3 regions of the Arthrobacter rhamnosi genome follow, and region 1 is predicted to be linked to each of the others. Evidence: riboswitches for the same ligand, from Rfam matches in the RefSeq annotation. Region 1 holds a riboswitch; each other region holds the start of a gene.
What was found. Region 1 has a riboswitch for S-adenosylmethionine ahead of ACX80I_RS04605 (methylenetetrahydrofolate reductase). Riboswitches for the same ligand answer to the same signal wherever they lie in the genome.
Positions count from the first base shown of each region.

Region 1 (7,538 bases):
CGTTGCGGGCGTCCTTGCGGGTCGAGACGAGCCCGGAGAGACGGAGTTTGGCCAGATGCTGGCTGACCGCGGTGCGGTTCGCCCCGGTCGCGGCGACCATCGTCCCGACGTCCGCGGGCCCCTGGGTGAGGATCCACAGGATGTGCAGGCGGGTGGGATCGGAGAGCATCCGGAAGGTCGACGCACCCGCTTCGAGGCGCTGAGCATCCGGCTCGACGGGGTGGACAAGACTCGGCGCCACCTGACGGAACTGGTCGGTGTCCTCCTCGATCACCGGATGAAGGGCGGCGGCAGGACCCGTCGGCGGGTCAGCCGGTGCTGTGTTCATGATGTTCCTCGCCCCCCTTGTCGCCCGGCTCGTACCGGTACCTCAGACCGAACACCGATGTCCGCACGGTGTACTTCTTCTCCACATCACCGTTCAGGCCATCGTCCTGGCCACTGTGCTGGTCACTGTCCGGGCCTCTGTCCTGGTCACGGTTCACGTTACTGCCCCCGCCCACCACCACGCGTCGTTCCCCCTGGACGGGGAGCTGCTGGTGCCGGTGCTGCTGATTTGCTGTGTGTATCGGTGCTGGCCGTGGCGGCGACATCGGTCCTGTCTGCACCAGCGCCTGTAGCTGAGGCTGCCGGTCGGGGAGCGGCCCAGAGCATCAGTGCTGTGATCGTGCCGATGAGGGCGAGTGCTCCGAGGACGATGGCTGCGACGCTCAGGCCGGCGGCGGCTCCGACCCACCCGGCGAGGGGGTAGGCGAGGAGGTAGCAGGCGTGGGAGAGGGAGAACTGGGCGGTGAACAGGTAGCTGCGCGTGTCATAGGTGGCGACCCGGCGCAGCAGGCGCGAGGACGGGGTGCTGATCATGGAGGTGCCGATGCCCAGGACGACCCACAGCCCGAGGAAGAGTACCCACGAAGTGCCCGAGGGTTCCGCGCCGCTTCCCTCGGTGGAGGCAAGGAACGCCGCGGCGAGCAGTCCGACCGTCAGGACGGCGCCACCGAGGAGCATGAAGGTGCGGTCCGGCATGCGTTCCAGGGCTCGCGGTGCGACGAACGCGATGAGCATCGATCCTGCCCCGTAGAACGCCAGAGCGATCGCGACGTCGGTGTTGGTTCCGCCGAACAGGTCCCGGGCGTAGACGACGGTGTTCACCAGCACGAGGGCCGTCGCCGTGGCGACGACGAGGTTCAGGGCCATCAATCCGCGCAGGGAGGGTTCGCGCAGGAAGATCCGGGTGCCCAGGGTGGTGCGGTGCAGCAGGGAACCCTGTTGCTGGGCCGCGGGGACGGCCGGCAGGCGGGTGGCGAGGACCATCGCTGCGGAGACCAGGAATCCGGCCATCGTGCCGACGAAGAGGTTGTGGAAGCTCATCACCGTCAGCAGGGCCGCGGCGAGCAGCGGGCTCACCAGGGCCTCGAGGTCGTAGGCGAGCCGGGACAGGGACAGGGCCTTGGTGTAGTCCTTCTCCTCCGGCAGGACCACGGGGATCAGCGCCTGGAACGCCGGGGTGAAGGTCGCCGACGCAGACTGGAGGATGAACACCAGGACGTAGATCTGCCACACCTGATCGATGAAGGGGAGGCTCAAGGCGATCGCCGCGCGCACCAGGTCCGCGCCGACGAGGACACCCTTTCGGGGCAGGCGCTCGACCAGGGCCGCCATCACCGGGGCGACGAACACGTAGGCGATCATCTTGATCGTCAGGGCCGTGCCGAGCACGGCGCCGGCCCGCCCGCCGGCCAGATCGAAGGCGAGCAGGCCCAGCGCGACCGTGAGGAGGCCGGTCCCGAGCAGGGCGACGACCTGCGCGGTGAAGAGATTGCGATACGCCGAGTAACGCAGTACAGAAAGCATGAGGAGAAGCCCGTCTCGTGCAGGAACAAGTTCCTTCACTATACGTGCATCATTACGCACGTACGAACACAACGGAGGCGATGGGGGATAGGGTTCGGCCCTGGGATGATCCGGGATGACCGGATGACGCGGGTTCGTCATATGTCGCCAGGGATGCGGTATGTGACGAAGCCGGCGACCCGGAACGTCATGCGGCGCCTTGTCGCCGCACGTTCTGCACCCCGGGCCGGAGCGCCGCTTACAGTGATCCCACCAACCATCAAGAGCGGCCGAGAGATCTGGCTTGTTGACGCCGCAGCAACCATTCCACTGCCCTCCCCTCGGGAGAGCAGTGGAACCGGTGCTAATGCCAGAACCGATGGACATGCATCAGCGCACCCACCAGCGGTCCCGGCACGCCGGGATCGCCGGTTTCCGGCACGCATCCTGGTGCACTCCCTCGGACCTACCGAGGAGCGGGGATGACATTGAAGAAACGGGCAGCGGTACCGCCGTCGCTGTCCTACGAGCTGTATCCGCCGGCCACCCCGGAAGCCGGGGAGGCCGTACTGCGGACGATCGACGAACTCGGGGCCACCCATCCCGACTACGTCTCGGTGACCTACAGCGGCACGCCGGCGAGGCGCCGGGCCTCGATGGAGCTGATCGGGCACCTGACCAGCAACACCAGGCTGCGCCCGCTGGCCCACCTCTGTTGTGAGGGAGAGACACGGGCGAGCCTGGACCTGCTGGTACGGCAGCTCGTCGCACTGGGGGTGAGGGGCGTGCTGGCCCTGCGCGGAGACCTGCCGCAGCACCCGCAAGCACTGCGCGGCGAGCTTCCCTTCGCCCAGTTCCTGGTGGAACTGATCCGGGAGGTCGAGGCCCGGCACGTGGCCACCCTCGCCGGCGGTCGGCTGGCGGTGGGGGTGGCGGCCTACCCGAACCGGCATCCGGAATCGCCGTCGTTCCTGCACGACGTCGAGGTGCTGGTCTCCAAGCAGCGCGCCGGTGCCGACTTCGCCATCACGCAGGTGTACTTCGATCCCGCCCAGTACGTCCGCCTGCTCACCGCGGCCCGGGCCGCGGGCGTCACCATCCCGATCATCCCCGGGGTGATGCCCCTGGGGAACATCCGCCGGCTCGAACGGCTGGCCGGAATGACCGGCGTCCGTCCCGACCCTGTCCTGCTGCACCGCCTGGAGACCGCCTCGGGCGAGGCCGAACGCCGGCGGATCGGCGTGCGGGCAGCGGCCGTGCTGGCCCGGGCGGCGTTCGAGGCAGGGGCCCCGGGCGTGCACCTCTACACCTTCAACGACCATCGCGCGTCCATCGCGGTCATCGAGGAGATCGACCTGCCGGCGGCGCGCTCGCCGGCCGCCGTCCCGGCCTGAGCGTGCCCCCAATCCGAACCACGACCCGACACACCTTCCAGAGGAGAACACCATGAGCACCGAGAACACCTTCCCCGCCGCCACGATCCTCGGCTACCCACGCATCGGGCCCGGCCGGGAGCTGAAGAAGGCCGTCGAGGCCTACTGGGCAGGCCGTCTGGACGAGGCCGGACTGCAGCAGGCCGCCGACCAGCTGCAGGACCGCACTGTCGCCCGACTCGTGGAACTGGGACTGCATTGCGGGGATTCCTCCATCCCGGCCGACTTCGCGCTCTACGACCAGGTCCTGGACGCGACCGCGGCGCTGGGAGCGCTGCCGGCCCGGTTCGCCGACCTGGCCGGGGAGGACGGTTCCGTGGACACCGCCGGCTACTTCACGCTCGCCCGGGGCGACGGCGACCGCGCGCCGCTGGAGCTGACCAAGTGGTTCGACACCAACTACCACTACCTGGTGCCCGAGATCGGTCCGGGGACACCGTTCGCCGCGGTGGCGCACCGCCTGACCGCGATCGTCCGCCGGCAGCGCGAGCACGGCGCCGTGCTGCGCCCGGTGCTCGTGGGCCCCGTGACCTACCTGCTGCTGGCCAAGCCCGAGGACGGCGCACCCGCCGGTTTCGACCCGCTGGACCGGATCGACGATGCCGTGACGGCCTACGCGGGCATCCTCGCGTCGCTGGCGGAAGCGGGGGCCGAGTGGGTGCAGCTGGACGAGCCGGGCCTGGTCGGCGACCGCGGCGGCGAGCTGGCAGCACCGGGTGGGCTGGTGGAGCGGGTGTACCGGCAACTGGCCGGTACGGCGGGACGGCCGGCCCTGCTGGTCACCACCGGCTACGGCACCGCCGGCGATCCGGCGAGGCCGGGCCAGGCGCTCGCCGTGCTCGCCGCCGCGGGCGTGGAGGCAGTCCATGCGGACCTGGTCCGGGGAGCCAGGCCCTCCACCGAGGCACTGCAGGCGCTGGGCGGCACCCGTCTGGTTGCCGGCGTCGTGGACGGCCGGAACGTGTGGCGCAACGACCTGCGGGTCTCGCTGGGGGCGGTGGAGGACCTGCAGCAGGAGACGGGAGCAGCGGTCACGACGGCGACGTCCACCTCCCTGCTGCACGTGCCGCACGACGTGCAGGCCGAGACTGGGCTGCCGGAGCACCTGCCGGCCTGGCTGGCCTTCGCGGACCAGAAGGTGCATGAGGCAGTGGTACTGGCGCGCGGCCTGACCGGGGGACGCCCGGCCGTCGCCGCGGAACTCCAGGAGGCGGAGGAGGCACTGAACCTCCGGGCGCGGTTCGACGGCGTCGTGGTGGACCGGGTCCGGACGCGCACCGGCGGCCTGATCGAGGATGCCTTCACCCGCAGCCCTGCCGAGCGACGGGCAGCGGTGCAGCAGGAGCGGCTGGGGCTGCCGTTGCTGCCGACCACCACCATCGGGTCCTTCCCGCAGACCGGCAAGGTGCGCGCCGCCCGCGCCGCGGTCCGCAGCGGCAGCATCTCGCCGGCGGAGTACGAGCAGTTCCTGCGCCAGGAGATCGCGAACGTGGTGCGGTTGCAGGAGGGCCTCGGACTGGACGTGCTGGTGCACGGCGAGCCGGAGCGCAACGACATGGTCCAGTATTTCGCGGAGAACCTCGACGGCTTCGCCGCCACGGAGCAGGGGTGGGTGCAGTCCTACGGGTCGCGCTGCACACGTCCGTCCATCCTGTGGGGGGATGTGTCGCGTCCTCAGGCGTTCACGGTTCCGTGGATCAGCTTCGCGCAGTCGCTGACCGAGCGCCCGCTCAAGGGCATGCTCACCGGCCCGGTCACGATCCTCGCCTGGTCCTTCGTCCGCGACGACCAGCCGCTGGGCGAGACGGCCAACCAGGTGGCGCTGGCCCTGCGGGACGAGATCGCCGACCTCGAGGCCGCCGGTATCGCCATCGTCCAGGTGGACGAGCCCGCCCTCCGCGAACTGCTGCCGCTCCGCTCGGCCGACCACCGGGCATACCTGGACTGGTCCGTCCGTGCGTTCCGGCTCGCCACCGCCGGCGCCGGGGACGGGACCCAGATCCACACGCACCTGTGCTACTCGGAATTCGGCGAGGTCATCTCGGCCATCGACGGGCTGGACGCGGACGTCACGAGCATCGAGGCGGCCCGCTCCCGGCTCGAGGTCGTCGCGGACCTGGCCCGCTTCGGCTACTCCCGCGGAATCGGCCCAGGCGTCTACGACATCCACTCACCGCGCGTGCCCTCCGAACAGGAGATCGCCGGTCTCATCGGCACGGCTCTGGCCGCCCTCCCGGCACAGCAGCTGTGGATCAACCCCGACTGCGGCCTGAAGACCCGCGGCTATGACGAAACGGTCCTCTCGCTGCGCAACCTCGTCGCCGCGACCAGGACTGCGCGCGAGAGCGTCAGCCTCTCGACGGCGGAGCGGGCCTTGACGCGTTCCTGACGTCCCACAGGACTCCCGCTGGTCCTGCCCCCGGGCAGGACCAGCGGGAGTCCTGCCCGGGAACCCACCAGACCACGGAATTACCCGGGGCCAGCCCCGCCGCCCCGGTGGCGGGGCTCAGCTCCGCCACCCGGGTGGCTGGGCTCTCGGCTCCGCCACCCCGGGGTCGGGGCTCAGCTTCGCTACTCCTGCGGGGCGGCCAGGTCCTTGGTGAACGCCAGGTGCAGAACGGTCTCCGGATCGGCGGCCAGGTCGAAGCCCGGGCGGTAGCCGGTGGCGAGGTAGAGATTCTTCGCCTCCGGCTGGCGCGGACCCGTGGTGAGGTAGATCCGGCGGTAGCCGCGACGCTCGGCCTCCGCCTCGAGTTCGGCCAGCACACGGCGGGCCAGGCCACGACGGCGGTGCTCGGCGTGGGTCCAGATCCGTTTGAGCTCGGCCGTCTGCTCGTCGTACCGGCGGAAGGCCCCTCCGGCCACGGTCTGCCCCTCCTCCTGCAGGATCAGCAGTGCGCCGTGCGGCGCGGCGAATTCCGCCGCGGGATAGCGGCGCATCTCCTTGCCGGCGCCACCGAACAGGGTCCCGTACCTGCTGTCGTATTCCTCGATCAGTCCGTCCACGAGTGGCTGCACGCGGGAATCCTCCAGCGGCAGGTGCAGCACCGTCAGTTCCGGGAAGGCCCCGAGGGGCAGGGAGTTCGTCATCAGGATCCTTCGGGTGAGGTCGGCTCAGGTTCGGGTCAGGTCAGGGACGAGTGGAGCTGGGTGATGCTGGCGGCCAGCCGGGCGCTGGAGAAGCTCTCCGGAGCGGGATCGGGCAGTTCCATCAGGTCGGTGAGGATCCTCCGTGCCATGGCATCGCTGTCACGGAACGGAGCGGCGTTGCTGGAAGGGCGGGAGAACGCCCCGCCGTTCCAGCCGGAAGCCGCTGGCCCGACGGCGTACAGGCCCCGCCGGGTGCTGCCGTCCGCGGCGACGAGCCGGGACGAGGAATCGACCAGCACCTTCCCGGTGCCGCCAGCCGTCGCCTCGCTGCCCGTGCGTTCCTCGGAGCCGAGGCCCGATTCCCACAGTGACCGCAGCAGCGGGTTCGCAGAGCCGGCCAGGGAAGGGCCGGGCAGCCGGGCCTCGATAAGCGCGCTCGCCGTCACGGTGGAGGGCACCTGCGGGGAGGACGCCGTGAAGAGTCCGATTTCCTCGTCGGTGCCCACCTGCAGCTGGGGACCGAGGAACCTGACAAAGCCGGCCTCGTGCAGCGCCAGCAGTTCCTGCAGCCGGCGGGCCGGTGGGCCGGAGTCGACGTAGCTGAAGAAGCCGTGCCACCAGCCGCTGACCAGCGGACGCGAGGCAGGTGTGAGCGCGTCCATCGGCACCAGCCGGCCCAGTTCGAAGTACACGTACAACAGCCCCAGGAACAGCCCGAGGGTCTCCGAATTGGCACCGCCATCGCGCAGCCGCAGGTCCTCGCGGATGTGGTCCGCCACGGTGTCCTGCACCTCCCCGGGGCCGTGGAAGTGCATTCCCGCCAGCGGATGGTCGAGTTCCTCGAGCTCCAGCCGGTCCGCCGCGGCGGGGACGGCCTGGTCCACGAGTGTGCGCCGATCGTCCGAGTACCAGTCAGCGGCGTCGAAACGGGGCAGGAAGTCGGACCAGGGCAGCGCCACCCGCTCCGGGTGCCCGGTGAACAGCTCGCGGTAGTAGCCGAAGGCGGCGTCCTTGGCCAGCAGCGGCCACAGATGCTGCCAGAAATCCAGCCGGCCGTGCACCTCGAGCAGTACGGCGACGGCGCCGGCGGTCAGGTAGCGCGGGGGACCGGCCGGTTCACCGCGCAGCAGCGAACTGATCTTGGAGCGATACGGGACGCCCCGGCGGGACCCGGCCCACAGCACC
Region 1 covers NZ_JBTNDT010000002.1:55,416-62,953, reverse strand. The annotation lists gene ACX80I_RS04615 (ArsR/SmtB family transcription factor) at 1-328, opposite strand, end outside; gene ACX80I_RS04610 (MFS transporter) at 487-1,851, opposite strand; SAM riboswitch class I at 2,105-2,216, shown strand; gene ACX80I_RS04605 (methylenetetrahydrofolate reductase) at 2,313-3,224, shown strand; gene metE (5-methyltetrahydropteroyltriglutamate--homocysteine S-methyltransferase) at 3,277-5,652, shown strand; gene ACX80I_RS04595 (GNAT family N-acetyltransferase) at 5,835-6,353, opposite strand; gene ACX80I_RS04590 (FAD/NAD(P)-binding protein) at 6,389-7,538, opposite strand, start outside.

Region 2 (7,538 bases), on a different contig from region 1:
GAGGACTCCTGGCGCATCGGCCAGCTGGAGATGGTGCGGTGGTTCGGTGATCTCTTCGGGCTGCACCAGCTCGACGCCTATCAGCTCCTGACCCAGACGGCCCTCGCGCCGATCGCGAACGCCGTCGACGTCAACTACAGCGTGGTGGTCAAGGCGCCCAAGGCGCTCTTTCCCGCCGTCGACGCCTATGGCGGACTCCATGCCCACCTCCGCCGGCAGGGCGCCGAGCTCCGCTGAACCACCCGGGGCTGCGCCGGCAGGGCGGGCGCCGGGCCTTCCAGACCACCGAACCGAGCACCGAACCGACCACCGACCCTCACCGGAGGACTTCCATGGACCTGCACCTCGACGGCACCACCGCCCTCGTGACCGGCGGCACGAAGGGTATCGGCCGCGCCGTCGTCGAGTCGTTCGCGCGGGAAGGGGTGAATGTGGCCTTCTGCGCGCGGAATGCCGCAGAGGTGGCGGCGACCGAAGCGGCCTTCGCCTCATCCCCGGTGCGGGTCGCCGGGTACGTCGTCGACGTCGGTGACGGTCTTGCTCTTGCAGCGTGGGTGCAGACCGTGGCGATGGAGTTCGGAGGCATCGACGCCGTGGTCAGTAACGTCAGCGCCCTGGCCATGGAGGACACCGAGGAGAACTGGGAGGCGAGCTTGCGCGTCGACTTGATGGGGACGGTGCGCCTCGTGAAGGCGTCGCTCCCGCATCTCGCACGGAGTGCGACGCCGTCGATCACCGCGATCTCCAGCGTCTCCGGGCGCGAGGTGGACTTCGCCTCGGGGCCCTATGGGACCGTGAAGTCCGCGCTCATCGCCTACATGGCGGGGCTGGCCTTCCAGCTCGCGGAACAGGGTATCCGGGCCAACACCGTCTCGCCGGGCAACACCTACCACGAGGGCGGAGTCTGGGAGAGAATCGAGGGCGGGAACCCGGAGCTGTTCTCCACGGCGATGGGCCTCAACCCGACCGGCCGCATGGGCACGCCGCAGGAGGTGGCGGACGCCGTCGTCTTCCTTGCCAGCCCGCGGTCCAGCCGCACCACGGGAGCCAACCTCCTGATCGACGGCGGACTCACCCGCGGTATCCAGTTCTAGGAGGGACGTCCGGCGACGTCCGCCGCAGGGCGCCTGGCCCTGCGGCGGATGGAATGCTACTTGGCGAGGAAGCGGAGCACGACCTCGTTGATCTCCGCACCGTGCGTCCAGAGCATGCCGTGCGGTGCGTCCTCGATCTCCACGTACTCCGCGGAGGGCAGGCGCTTGGTGAATTCGCGGCCGGTCGCGTCGATCGGCAGGATGCGGTCACCGGTGCCATGGACGATCAGCGACGGGACGGTCACCTTCTCGACGTCGGACCGGAAGTCGGTCAGCCAGGAGTCGACGACGGCAAAGGACGCGTACCAGGAGGCTCCGGCGGCGACGTTCCAGGCGTTGCGCAGTGCTTCCTCGCTCAGGCGGTTGCCGAGGAAGTCGTCGGTGTTGAAGAAGTCGTTGTAGAAGTTCGTGAACCAGGCATAGCGGTCCTCGATGGCGGCGTCGCGGATGCCGTCGAACACGGTCGAGGGGACGCCGGAGGGGTTGTCCTCGGTCTGGAGGAGGAACGGCTCGAGCGAGGCGAGGAACACAGCCTTGGCGACGCGGGCCTCTCCGTAGGTGCCGATGTAGCGGCCCACTTCGCCGGTGCCCATCGAGAAGCCCACGAGGACGACGTCCTGCAGGTCGAGGGTCTCGAGGACCGTGTTGAGGTCGGCCGCGAAGGTGTCGTAGTCGTAGCCCGTGGTGGGCTTGCTCGACTTGCCGAAACCCCGGCGGTCGTAGGTGATGACGCGGTAACCGGCATCGAGGAGAGCTGCGGTCTGCTTCTCCCACGAGCCGCCGTCCAGCGGGTAGCCGTGGATCAGGACGACGGGCTGGCCCGTTCCGTGGTCCTCGTAGTAGAGCTCGATGTCCGTGGTGTTCTCGGTGCCGACTGCGATGAAGCCCATGACCATGTCCTTGTCTCGAAGTAAGAGAACGTTCGTTCTCTCTCGGTGATCCCATCGTATAGAACGATCGTTCTCCCTACAAGTAGAATGGGTGCATGGATATTTCCGAGGCCCGCTCCCGCATCGTGGCGACCGCCGACGAGCTCTACAATGCGAAGGGAATCCAGGCCGTCGGCATGGACGAGCTGCGCACGGCGGCAGGCGTCTCGCTGAAGAAGCTGTACCAGGAGTTCCCGTCGAAGGGCAGCATCGTCCTGGCGGTGCTCGAACGTCGGCACCGGTCCTGGACGGAAGGACTGGATGCGACGGTGCGGCAGGCCTCGACGCCGCGTGCACGGCTCCTCGCGATCTTCGACTTCCTTGCGCAGTGGTTCGACCAGGATTCCTTCCGCGGATGCGGCTTCATCAACAGCTTCGCGGAACTCGGAGCCGTCAGCCCGGACGTCGCGGAGTACGCCCGGAAGCACAAGGCATCCTTCCAGGACTACGTCGGACGCCTGGCGGAGGAGGCAGGGGCGCCGTCGTACCTCGCGGCGCAGCTGTCGATCCTTGCGGAGGGCGCGCAGACGACGGCGGCCATCGCCGGGACCCCGGAAGCGGCAGGGCAGGCGCGTCGGGCGGCCGAGGTGCTCATCGATGTGGCGCTGGCTGAGGGGCCGGACGCGCGAGCTAGTTCACCAGGTCCTGGTACTCGGGGTGGTCCTCGATGAAGGCCGCCACGAACTCGCACTGCGGGACCACGGTGAGGTGCTGCGCACGGGCGTCGTCGAGCGCGTACCGGATCAGGGTGCTGCCGATGCCATGGCCCTCGACCTCTTCGTCGACCACCGTGTGCGTGAAGACGATGGTGTTCCCGGACCGTTCGTACGCCGCCATGCCTGCAGGGTCGCCGTCGAGGTTCGCGATGTAGCGGCTCTTCGCCTCGTTGTTCGTAACCTGGATCGCGCTGTTCTCGAAGCTCATGCTGTCACCTTCGCATTCACCACGAGAACGGGTCAACGCCCCGTCCCGGCGGTCCTGTGCTAGTCCCGCGACGCCGGTCTCGTAGCCTGTCCGGTCGTGCTGCCATCGAGCAGCCATGCGAGCGCTTCGGTCTCGGAGCAGAAATAGCGAGTGACGGTGGGGGAGCGGTGCGAGAACCCCGACATCACCTCGTCGACGACGTCCTCACCCACGACGGCGACCTTCGAGAACCCGCGGTAGGCAGCCATTCCCACGCGTGCCTCCGGGGTGATCCCGGTGATGCCGTGCATGTGGACCAGGAGCGGCAGTGCGGTGGGACCGTGGAATTCCGCCAGGGCGCGGGCGGCGGCAACGGCATGCGCATAGGTGATCTCGACGCCGCGCTTCCACCGAAGCCTCAGGATTCCCCTGTCGAGGTGCGCACTGAATGGGTCCATCAAGGTCCTTTACCGAGCATGAGCAGTAGCTTGACAGCGTAGCAAGGTGGACTTCCTGGTTCTGCCTCTTTTTCGGTTGTCCGATTCCACCCGTGCTCTTCGGGCTCCCGGCGCAATGCGGGCTGTAGCGTCTGATCCATGACACTGAGCATTCTGGTAACCGGCGCGAGCCGCGGGATCGGCGCCGCCATCGCCCATGAGCTGGCCGGACGGGGGCACCGCATCGCCGTGCATGCAGGACGTGATGCGACCGCGGCCCTGGCGGTCCGCGATGCCCTGCCGGGCGCAGGTCACTCCGTCGTCGTCGGCGATGTCGCCGATCCGGAGGAGTGCGTGCGGATCGTCGATGAAACCGTGCGGGAACTCGGTGGGGTCGACGTCCTCGTGAACAATGCGGGGATCTTCGAGGCGCATCCGGTTGCCCGGGCGTCCTTCGACGACTGGCAGCATGCCTGGCGCCGCACCCTCGCCGTCAACCTGCTGGGGCCGGCGAACCTGGCCTGGCTCGTGGCGCGCCACCTGCTGGACCGGCCCTCCGGCCCCGAGGGCGGTCGGCTGATCAGCGTGGGCTCCCGCGGCGCCTACCGGGGTGAGCCCCTCACCCCTGCCTACGGGGCGAGCAAGGCTGCGCTGCACTCCATGACCCAGTCGCTGGCCGTCGCGCTCGCACCCTCCGGCATCCTCTCGGCGGCGGTCGCGCCCGGCTTCGTCGAGACGGACATGGGACGGTCGGTGCTCGACAGTCCGGAGGGCGACGCTGTCCGGGCACAGAGTCCGTTCAACCGCGTGGCGACGCCGGAGGAGGTGGCGCAGACCGCGGCATGGCTCGCCACGGATGCTCCGCTCTGGGTCAGCGGCACCGTGGTCGACGTGAATGGGGCGTCCTACCTCCGCTGATGCTGTGCTGCACGTGAGGCATTGCCGATCGTGACGCACTGTGACGGGTGCATATGGACGCCGGCGCGGACGGGCATCTAGGCTCATTCCCAGAATCAAGAGTTCCAACGTCAAACCCTGGTTTGTTGGACGGCAACCCTCTCGCTGTAGCGGGGTGCCCCAGGTGAGGATTCGGCCCGGCATGCACCATGCGGGCAAGTATGGCGCTTCCCTCATGGCAGTGCCCTGACATGAGGATTTTCCATGCCCGCATCACCGCGCCATATCCGCTTCAATGCCTTCGACATGAACTGCGTGGGCCACCAGTCGCCGGGCCTGTGGCGGCACCCGGACGATCAGTCGTGGCGCTACAAGGACCTGCGGTACTGGGCCGACCTCGCCAAGACCCTGGAGAAGGGCCTGTTCGACGGCATCTTCATCGCCGACGTGCTCGGCACCTACGACGTCTACGGCGGTTCCAACGAGGCCACGCTGCGCCAGGGGACGCAGACGCCGGTCAACGATCCGTTCCTGCTCGTCTCCGCCATGGCGCTCGTCACGGAGCACCTCGGCTTCGGGGTCACGGCGGGCACCGCGTACGAGCACCCCTACCCGTTCGCACGCAGGCTCTCCACGCTCGACCACCTCACCAATGGCAGGGTCGGCTGGAACGTGGTCACCGGCTACCTTCCCTCCGCCGCGCGGAACATGGGCAACGAGGACCAGCTCGAGCACGACGAGCGCTACAACCACGCGGACGAGTACCTCGAGGTGCTCTACAAGCTGCTCGAGGGGTCCTGGGAGGACGACGCCGTGATCCGGGACCGCGAGACCGGGGTCTTCACCGACCCGGCGAAGGTCCACGACATCAACCACGACGGCAAGTACTTCACGGTCCCGGGGATCCACCTCAGCGAGCCCTCGCCGCAGCGCACCCCGGTCATCTTCCAGGCGGGGGCCTCCTCCCGCGGTATCGCCTTTGCAGCAGGGAACGCCGAGGCGGTCTTCGTGGGTGCACCGTCGAAGGCGATCCTGAAGGATGTCGTGAAGAAGATCCGGGACGCCGTCGAGGCCGAGGGGCGTGACCGCTACTCCGTGCGGATCTACACCCTGCTCACCGTCATCACCGACGAGACCGAGGAGAAGGCCCAGGCGAAGCACGCCGAGTACCAGAAGTACGTCAGCTACGAGGGAGCGCTCGTGCTCGTCTCCGGCTGGTTCGGCGTCGACCTGTCCGTCTACGCTCCCGATGAGCCGCTCGGCAATGTGAAGTCCAACGCCATCCACTCGGCCGTCGCCACCTTCCAGAAGGTGAACGACGACGGCAAACCCTGGACCGTGCGGGACATCGCCGAATGGGGCGGTATGGGTGGGCTCGGTCCGCGCATCGTCGGTTCAGGCGCTCAGGTTGCGGACGAGCTTCAGGCGTGGGTCGAGGAGACCGACGTCGACGGCTTCAACCTGGCGTACGCCATCACCCCCGGATCCTTCGAGGACGTCATCGAGTACGTGGTCCCCGAGCTGCAGAAGCGTGGCGCCTATCCCACGGAGTACGTCGAGGGAACCCTGCGCAACAAGCTGTTCGGCAAGGGCGACCGTCTCCCCGAGGAGCACCGCGGAGCGCGCTTCCGGCTCGAATCCGTCCGCCCCTGATGCCGCACTGATCTGACACGGCCCGCCGGATTCCCGGCGGCCGAACCTGCAGCACGCCCATCCCATCGACGTTGCCCCACCGCGTCCTGCCCAAGGAACTCCATGATCTCGCTTCGACACCTGACCAAGACCTACGGTCGTGGGCACGCTGCCGTCACCGTGCTCGACCACCTCGATTTCGAGGTGCCCACTGGCCGCATCGCTGCCGTCGTCGGGCCGAGCGGTGCAGGCAAGAGCACCCTCGCCCAGTGCATCAACCTGCTCGAACGTCCCACGTCGGGGGCCGTCGTCGTCAATGGCGAGGAGCTGTCGGGCCTGCCGGAGAAGCGTCTGCGTGAGGCGCGCCGCCGTATCGGCACGGTGTTCCAGTCCTCGAGCCTGCTCAGCCGCCGGACCGCCGCGGAGAACATCGCCCTGCCCCTCGAATACCTCGGTGTCACTCCTGGCGAGGCGCGGGCCCGTGTTGCCGAGTTACTGGACCGGGTGGGGTTGTCGGACAAGGCCGGCCACTACCCGTTCCAGCTCTCCGGCGGCCAGGCGCAGCGCGTGGGAATCGCTCGGGCGCTCGCGCTGCGGCCGTCCATCCTCCTGGCGGACGAGGCGACCTCGGGGCTCGATCCGGAGACCACCCGATCCGTCGTCGGCCTCATCCGTCAGCTGCGCAACGACCTCGACCTCACCGTCGTCTTCATCACGCACGAGATGGACACCGTGCGGCAGGTCGCCGACACGGTGGCGCGGCTGGACCACGGTCGCATCGTCGAGCAGGGCGACCTCGTGGAACTCCTGACCTCGCACGATTCCCTCCTCGGGCGGTCGCTGCAGCCCCGGCGCGGCCATGCCGGGCCGGAGGCCGGAACCCGTACCTGGTACGTAACCTATGACTCGACCGATGTGCCCGGAGACTGGATCCAGCGGCTCACCGGGGACCTCGGTGCCGTGGTGCATCTTCTGGGCGCCTCCGTCGAGACGGTCCACGGTGTCAACACCGGGAGCGCGACGCTCGGCATCGGAACCGACGACGACGTCCGGGTCCAGGGTGTGCTTGCACGCTACGGACTCAGCGGAACGCCCGACGGCGGTGGAGGCGGCCAGTCGCACCAGCTCCTTCCGGCCGCGGCCGTGCTGGAGGACGTGGCATGAGCGCCCTCATTCTTCCCCGCGCCGACGTCCCCTTCAACGACCTGCCGGCGCTGCTGCTGCCCGCCTATGGCGAGACCTTGACGATGGTCGGCGTCGTCATGGCTGTAGTCCTCGTCCTCGGCACGCCCCTCGGAGTCCTCCTCCACAACGTCGCGCCCGGTGGCCTCTACGAACGCCCCGCACTCCACGCGGCACTGAGCTGGATCATCAGCATCGGACGATCGCTTCCGTTCCTGATCCTCATGGCGGCCATTGTTCCGTTCACCCGCTTCATCACCGGCACGAACATCGGCATCGCTGCTGCCGTGGTCCCCATGTCCCTGGCCGGTATCGCGTTCTTCACGCGTATCGTCGAGAACTCGCTGCGGTCCGTGCCGCCGTCCATGGTCCAGGTGGCTCGGGCCGCCGGCGGCTCCCACCTGCAGATCATGCGCACGGCGCAGTTCAGCGAGGCTGTTCCGGCGGTCATCGGCGGGCTCACC
Region 2 covers NZ_JBTNDT010000004.1:148,742-156,279, forward strand. The annotation lists gene ACX80I_RS09570 (acetamidase/formamidase family protein) at 1-237, shown strand, start outside; gene ACX80I_RS09575 (SDR family NAD(P)-dependent oxidoreductase) at 333-1,094, shown strand; gene ACX80I_RS09580 (alpha/beta fold hydrolase) at 1,151-1,984, opposite strand; gene ACX80I_RS09585 (TetR/AcrR family transcriptional regulator) at 2,080-2,694, shown strand; gene ACX80I_RS09590 (GNAT family N-acetyltransferase) at 2,654-2,947, opposite strand; gene ACX80I_RS09595 (DUF7793 family protein) at 3,007-3,384, opposite strand; gene ACX80I_RS09600 (SDR family NAD(P)-dependent oxidoreductase) at 3,523-4,281, shown strand; SAM riboswitch class IV at 4,375-4,488, shown strand; gene ACX80I_RS09605 (LLM class flavin-dependent oxidoreductase) at 4,525-5,913, shown strand; gene ACX80I_RS09610 (methionine ABC transporter ATP-binding protein) at 6,016-7,056, shown strand; gene ACX80I_RS09615 (methionine ABC transporter permease) at 7,053-7,538, shown strand, end outside.
Region 2: it holds a riboswitch for S-adenosylmethionine, as region 1 does, so the genes downstream of both, ACX80I_RS09605 (LLM class flavin-dependent oxidoreductase) here and ACX80I_RS04605 (methylenetetrahydrofolate reductase) in region 1, are expected to answer to the same signal.

Region 3 (7,538 bases), on a different contig from region 1:
GGACCGGGGTCAGGCGCTGAGAGCCACGGCTCTCCTGGACGCCCGATGTGTTCTCTCCAGCGCAGCGGCCAGGTCCTCCTGCAGGTCTGCCAGGTCCTCGACGCCGACGGACAGCCGGACCAGGTCGGTGGGCACGGCCAGCGGGGTTCCGCGTACCGAGGCGTGGGTCATCTCCGAGCAGTAGCAGACCAGCGATTCCACCCCGCCCAGGCTCACGGAGAGCGCGAAGAGCCGGGTCGATTCGGCGAAGGCCCGGGCGGCGGCCTCTCCGGCGCTGAAGCGCAGCGAGACGATCCCGCCGAAGCCTGACATCTGGCGCGCCGCCAGGGCATGGCCCGGATGCTCGGGCAGGCCGGGGTAGAGCACCTCCGCGACGCCGGGCTGGTCCCGGAGCCATTCGGCCAGGGCCTGGGCATTGGAGGTGTGCCGCTCCATGCGCAGGCCGAGGGTCTTCAGGCCGCGGGCGGCCAGGAAGCAGTCCTGCGGCCCGGCGACCGCGCCGCCGGCGAACTGCTGGTAGCCGATGGTCTCGGCCAGTGCGGTGCCGCGGAAGGAACGGTCCGCCACGACCACGGCTCCGCCGAGCACATCCGAATGCCCGCCGATGTACTTGGTGGTGGAGTGCACCACCACGTCCGCGCCGAGGTCCAGGGGCCGCTGCAGGTAGGGCGAGGCGAACGTGTTGTCCACCACGAGCAGGGCCCCGGCGTCGTGCGCCAGCGTCGCCCACCCGGCCAGGTCCGCGATGCCCAGCAGCGGGTTCGACGGCGTCTCCACCCACAGCAGTGCGGTGGAGCCCGGCCGGACCGCGGCGGCCACCGCCGCCAGGTCGGTGATGTCCACGGCCGTGTTCGCCACGCCCCACGGGCCCAGCAGCCCGTTGATCAACCGGTTGGTACCGCCGTAACCGTCCCCGCCGAGGACGATGTGATCCCCCGGGCGCAGCAGTGCCCGCAGCAGAGCATCCTCGGCCGCCAGCCCGGAGGCGAAGGCGAAGGCCGCCGTCCCATGTTCCAGGGCGGCCAGCTGGGCTTCGAACCCGTTACGGGTCGGGTTGGAGCCCCGGCTGTATTCGTGCCCGGCGCGCAGCACGTTGATCCCGTCCTGCACGAAGGTGGAGGTCTGGTAGATGGGCGGGATCACCGCACCGGTCAACGGATCAGGGTCCTGCCCGGCGTGGACGGCCGTCGTGTTGAATCCTCTGTACTGCGCCATGTCAGGCCCTTCCTGCGTAGACGGCAGGGGCCCCTGCCGCCGGAAAAGTAGCCGCGGGTTCCTCGAAGCCCAGCGGGGCCAGGGCGAGGTCCAGGTCCGCGACGAGGTCCGCCGCGGTCTCCAGTCCGACGGAGAGCCGGATGGTGGTCTCCGCGATCCCGGCGGCTGCACGCTGTCCGGGGGTGAGCCGGCAGTGCGTCATCGCTGCCGGGTGTGCGACCAGGGACCGGGTGTCCCCCACATTGGCCACCAGCTTGAACAACCGGAGCCGATCGATGAAGGCCCCGACCTGCCCGGGCTCGGCGGCCAGGTCGAAGGAGAACACACTGCCGGCTCCTCGCGGGAAGTCCCGGGCCGCGAGTCCGGCCTGCGGGTGGCCCGGAACGGAGGGGTGGTGCACCGCGGCGACGGCCGGGTGGCCGGCCAGGAACCGGATGACCTCGCGGGTGTTCTGGGCGTGCCGGGCTACCCGGATGTCCAGGGTCTCCAGCCCCTGCAGGATCTGCGCGGCGCTGCCCGGAGCGAGCGAGGGGCCCAGGTCGTGGAGGTACTTGCTGCGCGCGAGGGCCAGGTACGCGCCGTGGCCGTGGCGTTCCCACAGGATCTCCCCGCCGTACCGGCGTTTCGGCCGTGTGAGCTGCGGCCACCGGTCCGGGTAGGCGGAGAAGTCGAAGCGCCCGCCGTCGACCACGGCACCTGCGAGGGTGCTCCCGTGCCCGCCGAGGAACTTCGTGGCCGAATACACCACGATGTCGGCCCCGTGATCCAGCGGCCGGAACAGGGCCGGGGTCGCCAGGGTGTTGTCCACCACCAGCGGCACCCCGGCGGCATGGGCGACCGCGGCGATCGCCGGCAGGTCCTGCAGCGTGGCCAGCGGATTGCCGATGGATTCGGTCAGGAAGGCCCGCGTCGTAGGGCGTACAGCGGCTTGCCAGGCACCGGGATCGGCCGGGTCGGCGAAGCTGACCGCGATCCCGAAATCGTCGAAGGTGTCGGTGAGCAGGTCCACCGTCCCCCCGTACAGCTTCGACGAGGCCACGATGTGCTGCCCGCCGCGGACCAGCGACAACAGGGCGACGGCGACCGCTGCCTGCCCGGTCGCCGTTGCCAGCGCGGCCACGCCGCCGTCGAGCGCGGCGATCCGCTGCTCCAGCACGGCGACGGTCGGGTTGCCGGTCCGCGTGTAGGTGAAGCCGGGTTCCTTGAGCGCGAACATGCGCCGGGCCGACGCGTAGTCCGGAAACTCGTACGCCGCGGTCTGATAGATGGGGACTGCCACGGGCCGGTAGGGGGCCTGCGGTTCATACCCTGCATGGATTTGGGAAGTGGCCGTACAGCCGGCGTCACCGGTACTCATCGAAGCTGCTCCTTCGGCAGAAATGGTCAGGGTTCGGGGTCGGACGGATCTACAGGGACTGCGTCGCCGGTCCCGTCCGGGAGGGCGGGAGCGGTGGCGCCCCAACCGCATGCGCTTCCGGAATCCAGGGATTGATGGCCGACACCGCGAATTTCCGGTAGACCTCCACATTTCCCGACACAATGGAAAGACTCTTGTGAATTGCAGTCGCTGCAATGAGGGAATCGACTGCGGACACCTCGGCGTCGCTCAGCATCGGACCCCAGACAGCGGCGATATCAGAATCCACGGGAAGAATGTTGGAGCTGTAGGAGTTCACGAACTCCTGCACCCAGGCGCCGACCGTCCGGTATTGCTGGTTCTCCCGGCTCACCAGATGCAATTCCCCGATCGTCAGGGCGGAGACGAATATCCGGAAGTGTCGCCTCCGCTGGAGGAAATCGACGACAGTCGTGGAAGGGCGTGGGCTCCGCAACTCCACGACGACGTCGGTATCCAGGAGGAGGCCGCTTGTGCGTGCCATTCCTCAGACTGCCAGCGCAGGCGGACCAGCGTCCTCCCTGCCACGTGGAACCCCCTGCGGTCTGAGGAGGAAATCCACGAACGCCTCGCGCGGAGCCATCAGTGCCTCGTAGTCGTGAATGCTCACGACCGACAGCGGAACCTGGGAGTGGGAATCGGCAATGGATGAGGTTGCAGCCATGGCGGGCGGCACGGGGCCGCGTCCTTTCGGGAGCTCTTGCCCGCACCAGGTACCCCGGGGGGTGAATGCGGGCCGCTTCGTCATCCGAACCACCCACCGAGCGCGGGGTTGGTATGTGACCAAGTCGGAGCTTGGCGGTCACAATTCATGAAGCTGTTGGAAGTATAACCACGCAATCGTGCCCGAAGTAAACACCCGAGCGTTGTCGTCCTCGTTCGTCCGTTCGCTTATCGACTGTTCCCGGCACGAGAACAGGGAATTTCATCGGCCGCAGGGTGGGACTCCCCCATAAATCTTTCCGGAATGTTACGCCCCTGGTTTTTATGGCGCGCTAATCGTCGTCCATGATGGGGCCAGCCCCTCCGATTGGTGCTCAGCCTCCTGGCTGTGGAGGGGACGTGCCTGCGTCACCGGTGGATTTAGAGCCCTAAGCCACACCATCCAGAGCAGCTGAGAGACCTGCCTCCATGACGCTGCAGCTTCCCCCGGATTTCCTGTCCGGAAGGGTGCTAATGGCAGGACCGATGGAAAGGAAAGCATCATGACCCTCGATCGCATCTCCACCAGCCACGCCGGCTCGCTGCCCCGCACACCGGAACTGATCGCCGCCAACGCCGCCCGGACCTTTGCCGAGGACGGCTTCACCCTGGAGCGGACACCCGAATTCGACGGGCTGCTCACCACCGCCGTGGTGGACCTCGTCCAGCGCCAGAAGGAGTTCGGGATCACGATCCCGGGCGACGGTGAGTACGGCAAGGCGATGTCCAACCCGGTCGACTACGGTGCCTGGTGGACCTACAGCTTCCAGCGCACCGCCGGCCTGGAACTCACGGATTTCAATCCGATCCTCGCCGAACCCGTCCTCAGCGAGCCCGGTGCCATCAGGCTGACATCGTTCGCCGACCGACGTGACTGGACCCGCTTCGCGGCGGCCTACCAGGATCCCGAGAGCGGGATCCAGATCGGCAGGAACGCGACGGCCTTTCCGTCCGCGACCGGGCCGATCTCCTACACCGGACACGCTGCCCTGGCCAGTGACATCACGAACCTGAAAGCGGGCCTGGCTGCTGCGGACATCCCGACGGGATTCATCACGGCCCTCTCGCCCGGGTCCGCCAGCAGGATCGGCAACGACTACTACGCCAGCGAGGAGGAGTTCATCTACGCCTGGGCCGATGTCCTGCGCGAGGAGTACAAGGCCATCGTCGACGCAGGCCTGGTCGTCCAGATCGACGATCCGTCCATCGCGGAGAACTGGGACCAGATCAACCCCGAACCCACCATCGAGGACTACCAGAAGTTCACCCGGATCCGGGTCGACGCCCTGAACTATGCGCTGCGGGGACTACCCGAGGAACAGGTCCGGTTCCATGTCTGCTGGGGATCCTGGCACGGCCCGCACACCACGGACATCGGGTTCCGCCACATCGTGGACCTCGTGCTGGGTATCAACGCCGGCTCGTACTCCTTCGAGGCAGCCAACGCACGCCACGAACACGAATGGACCCTCTGGCAGGACGTCGACCTTCCTGCCGGAAAGGTGCTGGTTCCCGGCGTCGTCTCGCACGCGACCAACGTCGTCGAGCACCCCGAGCTGGTCGCCCAGCGCATCGAGCGGTTCGCCGCGCTCGTCGGTCGGGAGAATGTCGTGGCCTCCACCGACTGCGGGCTGGGCGGAAGGATCCACCCGCAGATCGCCGCCGCGAAGCTCGAGTCCCTGGGACGCGGCGCGCAGATCGCCTCGAACAGGCTCTTTGCCCGCTCCGCGACACTCGCCTAGCCACGGGTGGCCACCCTTGTCACCAGGGTGACGGAGCCGGCTCGGTTGTCCGGAGGATGTCCGGACAACCGAGCCGGAAAGCGTCGGTTGAAGTGCTCCGACCCGGATTGTCCACGCGGTGTCTGGACAATCCGGGTCGGAGGCGACGGGGTGGGCAGCCGGACCTAGACCCGTTCGGTGGACGCCAGGGATCGCGTCTCGGTGGAGCCCTGTGTCGGAGGTGCTGGTGGTGCGGCTGCGTGCCCGGCGAGGACACCCGTCCGGTGCCGAAGCTTCAGCCGGTACATCAGGACGCCGGTGAGGATGACGGCGGCGACGAAGAGAACCCCGCCCCACTGCAGGTACCACTCGAACGGCGGCACGGAGTTGTAGATCTCCGAGCGTGGCCAGATGAGGTTCACTGTCATGGCGCCGCCCCACAGGACCGCGAGGATGTTCACCGGCAGCCCCCACTTTCCCAGGCTGAAGCCGGGCTCGGTGCCGTCATCGGGCAGCGGCCACTTCCTCATCAGGCGGTTGCGCAGCATGGGCACGGTCACCAGCAGGTAGGAGAGGTAGATCAGGACGATGCTGATGCTGGAGAGGATGGTGAAGATGGCGGGCTGGGAGACGTTCACGATCAGCGGGATGATCGCGATGACGCCGATCACTATGGCGGCGACCGTCGGGGTCTTCCGGACGGGGTGTACCTTGCCCAGGTAATGGCTGAACGGAAGGTTGTTGTCCCGGGCCATCGCGAACATCATGCGGATGGCGGCGGCGTGGACGGCCAGCGTGCAGACCATGACGGCCACCACGATGCACAGCAGGAAGGCTTTGCCGAAGGGGCCGCCCAGCACGGAGAGCACGATGTACTGCAGGCCGCCGTCGGCCGAGCCGAGCTTGGGATCATCCAGGTCCGGGGCCGCGAGGAGCCCGGTGAGCAGGATCAGACCGCCCAGCACGAAGGATGCGGTGATCGCCCGCAGGATGGCCTTGGGGGCCGTGCGCTTCGGGTCCTTCGTCTCCTCGCCGAGGGAGCTGGCGGTATCGAAGCCGTACATCACGTAGCCCGACGCCATGGCGCCGATGATGAAGACTCCGAAGAAGCCCAGGGGGTGGTCCGTCCCGAATCCCTGGGTTTCGAAGAGGATGCCGGGTCCGCGGACCACGTGCCAGGCAAGTGCGAGGATGAGCAACACCGCGGCGACAAGTTCGACGAAGACGCCCACGCTGTTGATCTTGGTCATGAGTTTCACGCCGAAGGCATTGATGAGGGTGGAGATGCCGATCATGATGCTCGCGAGCATCACCCCGTTGAGGGCGAAGTCGTAGGTGCCGGTGCCGTCACCGATGACCTGGAACCCGGACCAGATCTGGGGCAGGGTGAGCTGGAGGGCCAGTGCCACGGCGCCCAGGGCCATGATCGAGGAGATCAGCAACAGCCACCCGGCCAGCCAGGCGACGGTGCCGGAGGAGAGCCTCTTGGCCCAGTTGTAGACCGAACCGGCCACAGGGTAGCGCCCTGCCAGTTCGGCGAAGCACAGGGCCACCATCAGCTGGCCGACGAAGACGATCGGCCAGGACCAGGCGTAGGCCGGGCCCGCCATGGAGTAACCGAAATAGAACAGTTGAAAAACACCGGTGAGGATGGAGATGTAGCTGACTCCGGCCGCGAAGCTGGCGAACTTGCCGATGCTCCGGTCCAGGGTCTGGGCATAGCCGAACTGGTCCATGCCGCTTGAGTCGGTACTCTTGCTGGGTTCCGCCAATTGAACTCCTAAGTCAGAAAAGCACGATGGTGATGGCCTGCGACCGCCGTGGGCGCAGACGAGACCGGGCGCCGCGCCGTTGCGGCGCCCCGCTGTTTCCCCGATGCTGTTGCCTAGTCGGCTGCGCCCTCCCCCGTTTCCCTCGGAGCCGGAGCCGTGCCGAACCAGCCGCTGGGTGCGGGCTGGATGTTCTGCCAGATGTGCTTCGCCTCGCGGTACTCGTTGAGGCCGGCCCGGCCGAGTTCACGGCCGATCCCGGACTTGCCGAAGCCGCCCCACTCGGCCTGGGGTACGTACGGGTGGTAGTCGTTGATCCACACGGTTCCGTGCCGGAGGGCGCCGGCGACGCGCTGCGCCTTCGAGGCGTCCGAGGTCCAGACCGCGCCGGCCAGGCCGTACTCGGTGTCGTTCGCGATCGCGATGGCCTCCTCCTCCGTCCGGAACGTCTCGACGGTCAGCACGGGGCCGAACGACTCCTCGCGCAGGACGCTCATGCCCGAGCGGCAGTTGCCGAGGACGGTGGGCGGGTAGAAATAGCCGTCGGCGAGCGGTCCCTCGTCGGGGATGTAGCCCCCACACAGGAGCTCGGCGCCCTCCGCGATGCCGGCCTGGACGTAGGTGTGGACCTGGTCCCGGTGCTTGGCGGAGATGAGCGGCCCCGTCTCGGCGTCGGGATCGAACGGCCCGCCCATCCGGATCTTCCGGGCCCGTTCCACGACCTCGGCCACGAAA
Region 3 covers NZ_JBTNDT010000005.1:18,421-25,958, forward strand. The annotation lists gene ACX80I_RS11110 (cystathionine gamma-synthase) at 10-1,215, opposite strand; gene ACX80I_RS11115 (O-acetylhomoserine aminocarboxypropyltransferase/cysteine synthase family protein) at 1,217-2,572, opposite strand; gene ACX80I_RS11120 (PIN domain-containing protein) at 2,622-3,095, opposite strand; SAM riboswitch class IV at 3,303-3,428, opposite strand; gene ACX80I_RS11125 (cobalamin-independent methionine synthase II family protein) at 3,817-5,055, shown strand; gene ACX80I_RS11130 (APC family permease) at 5,220-6,770, opposite strand; gene ACX80I_RS11135 (aldehyde dehydrogenase family protein) at 6,920-7,538, opposite strand, start outside.
Region 3: it holds a riboswitch for S-adenosylmethionine, as region 1 does, so the genes downstream of both, ACX80I_RS11120 (PIN domain-containing protein) here and ACX80I_RS04605 (methylenetetrahydrofolate reductase) in region 1, are expected to answer to the same signal.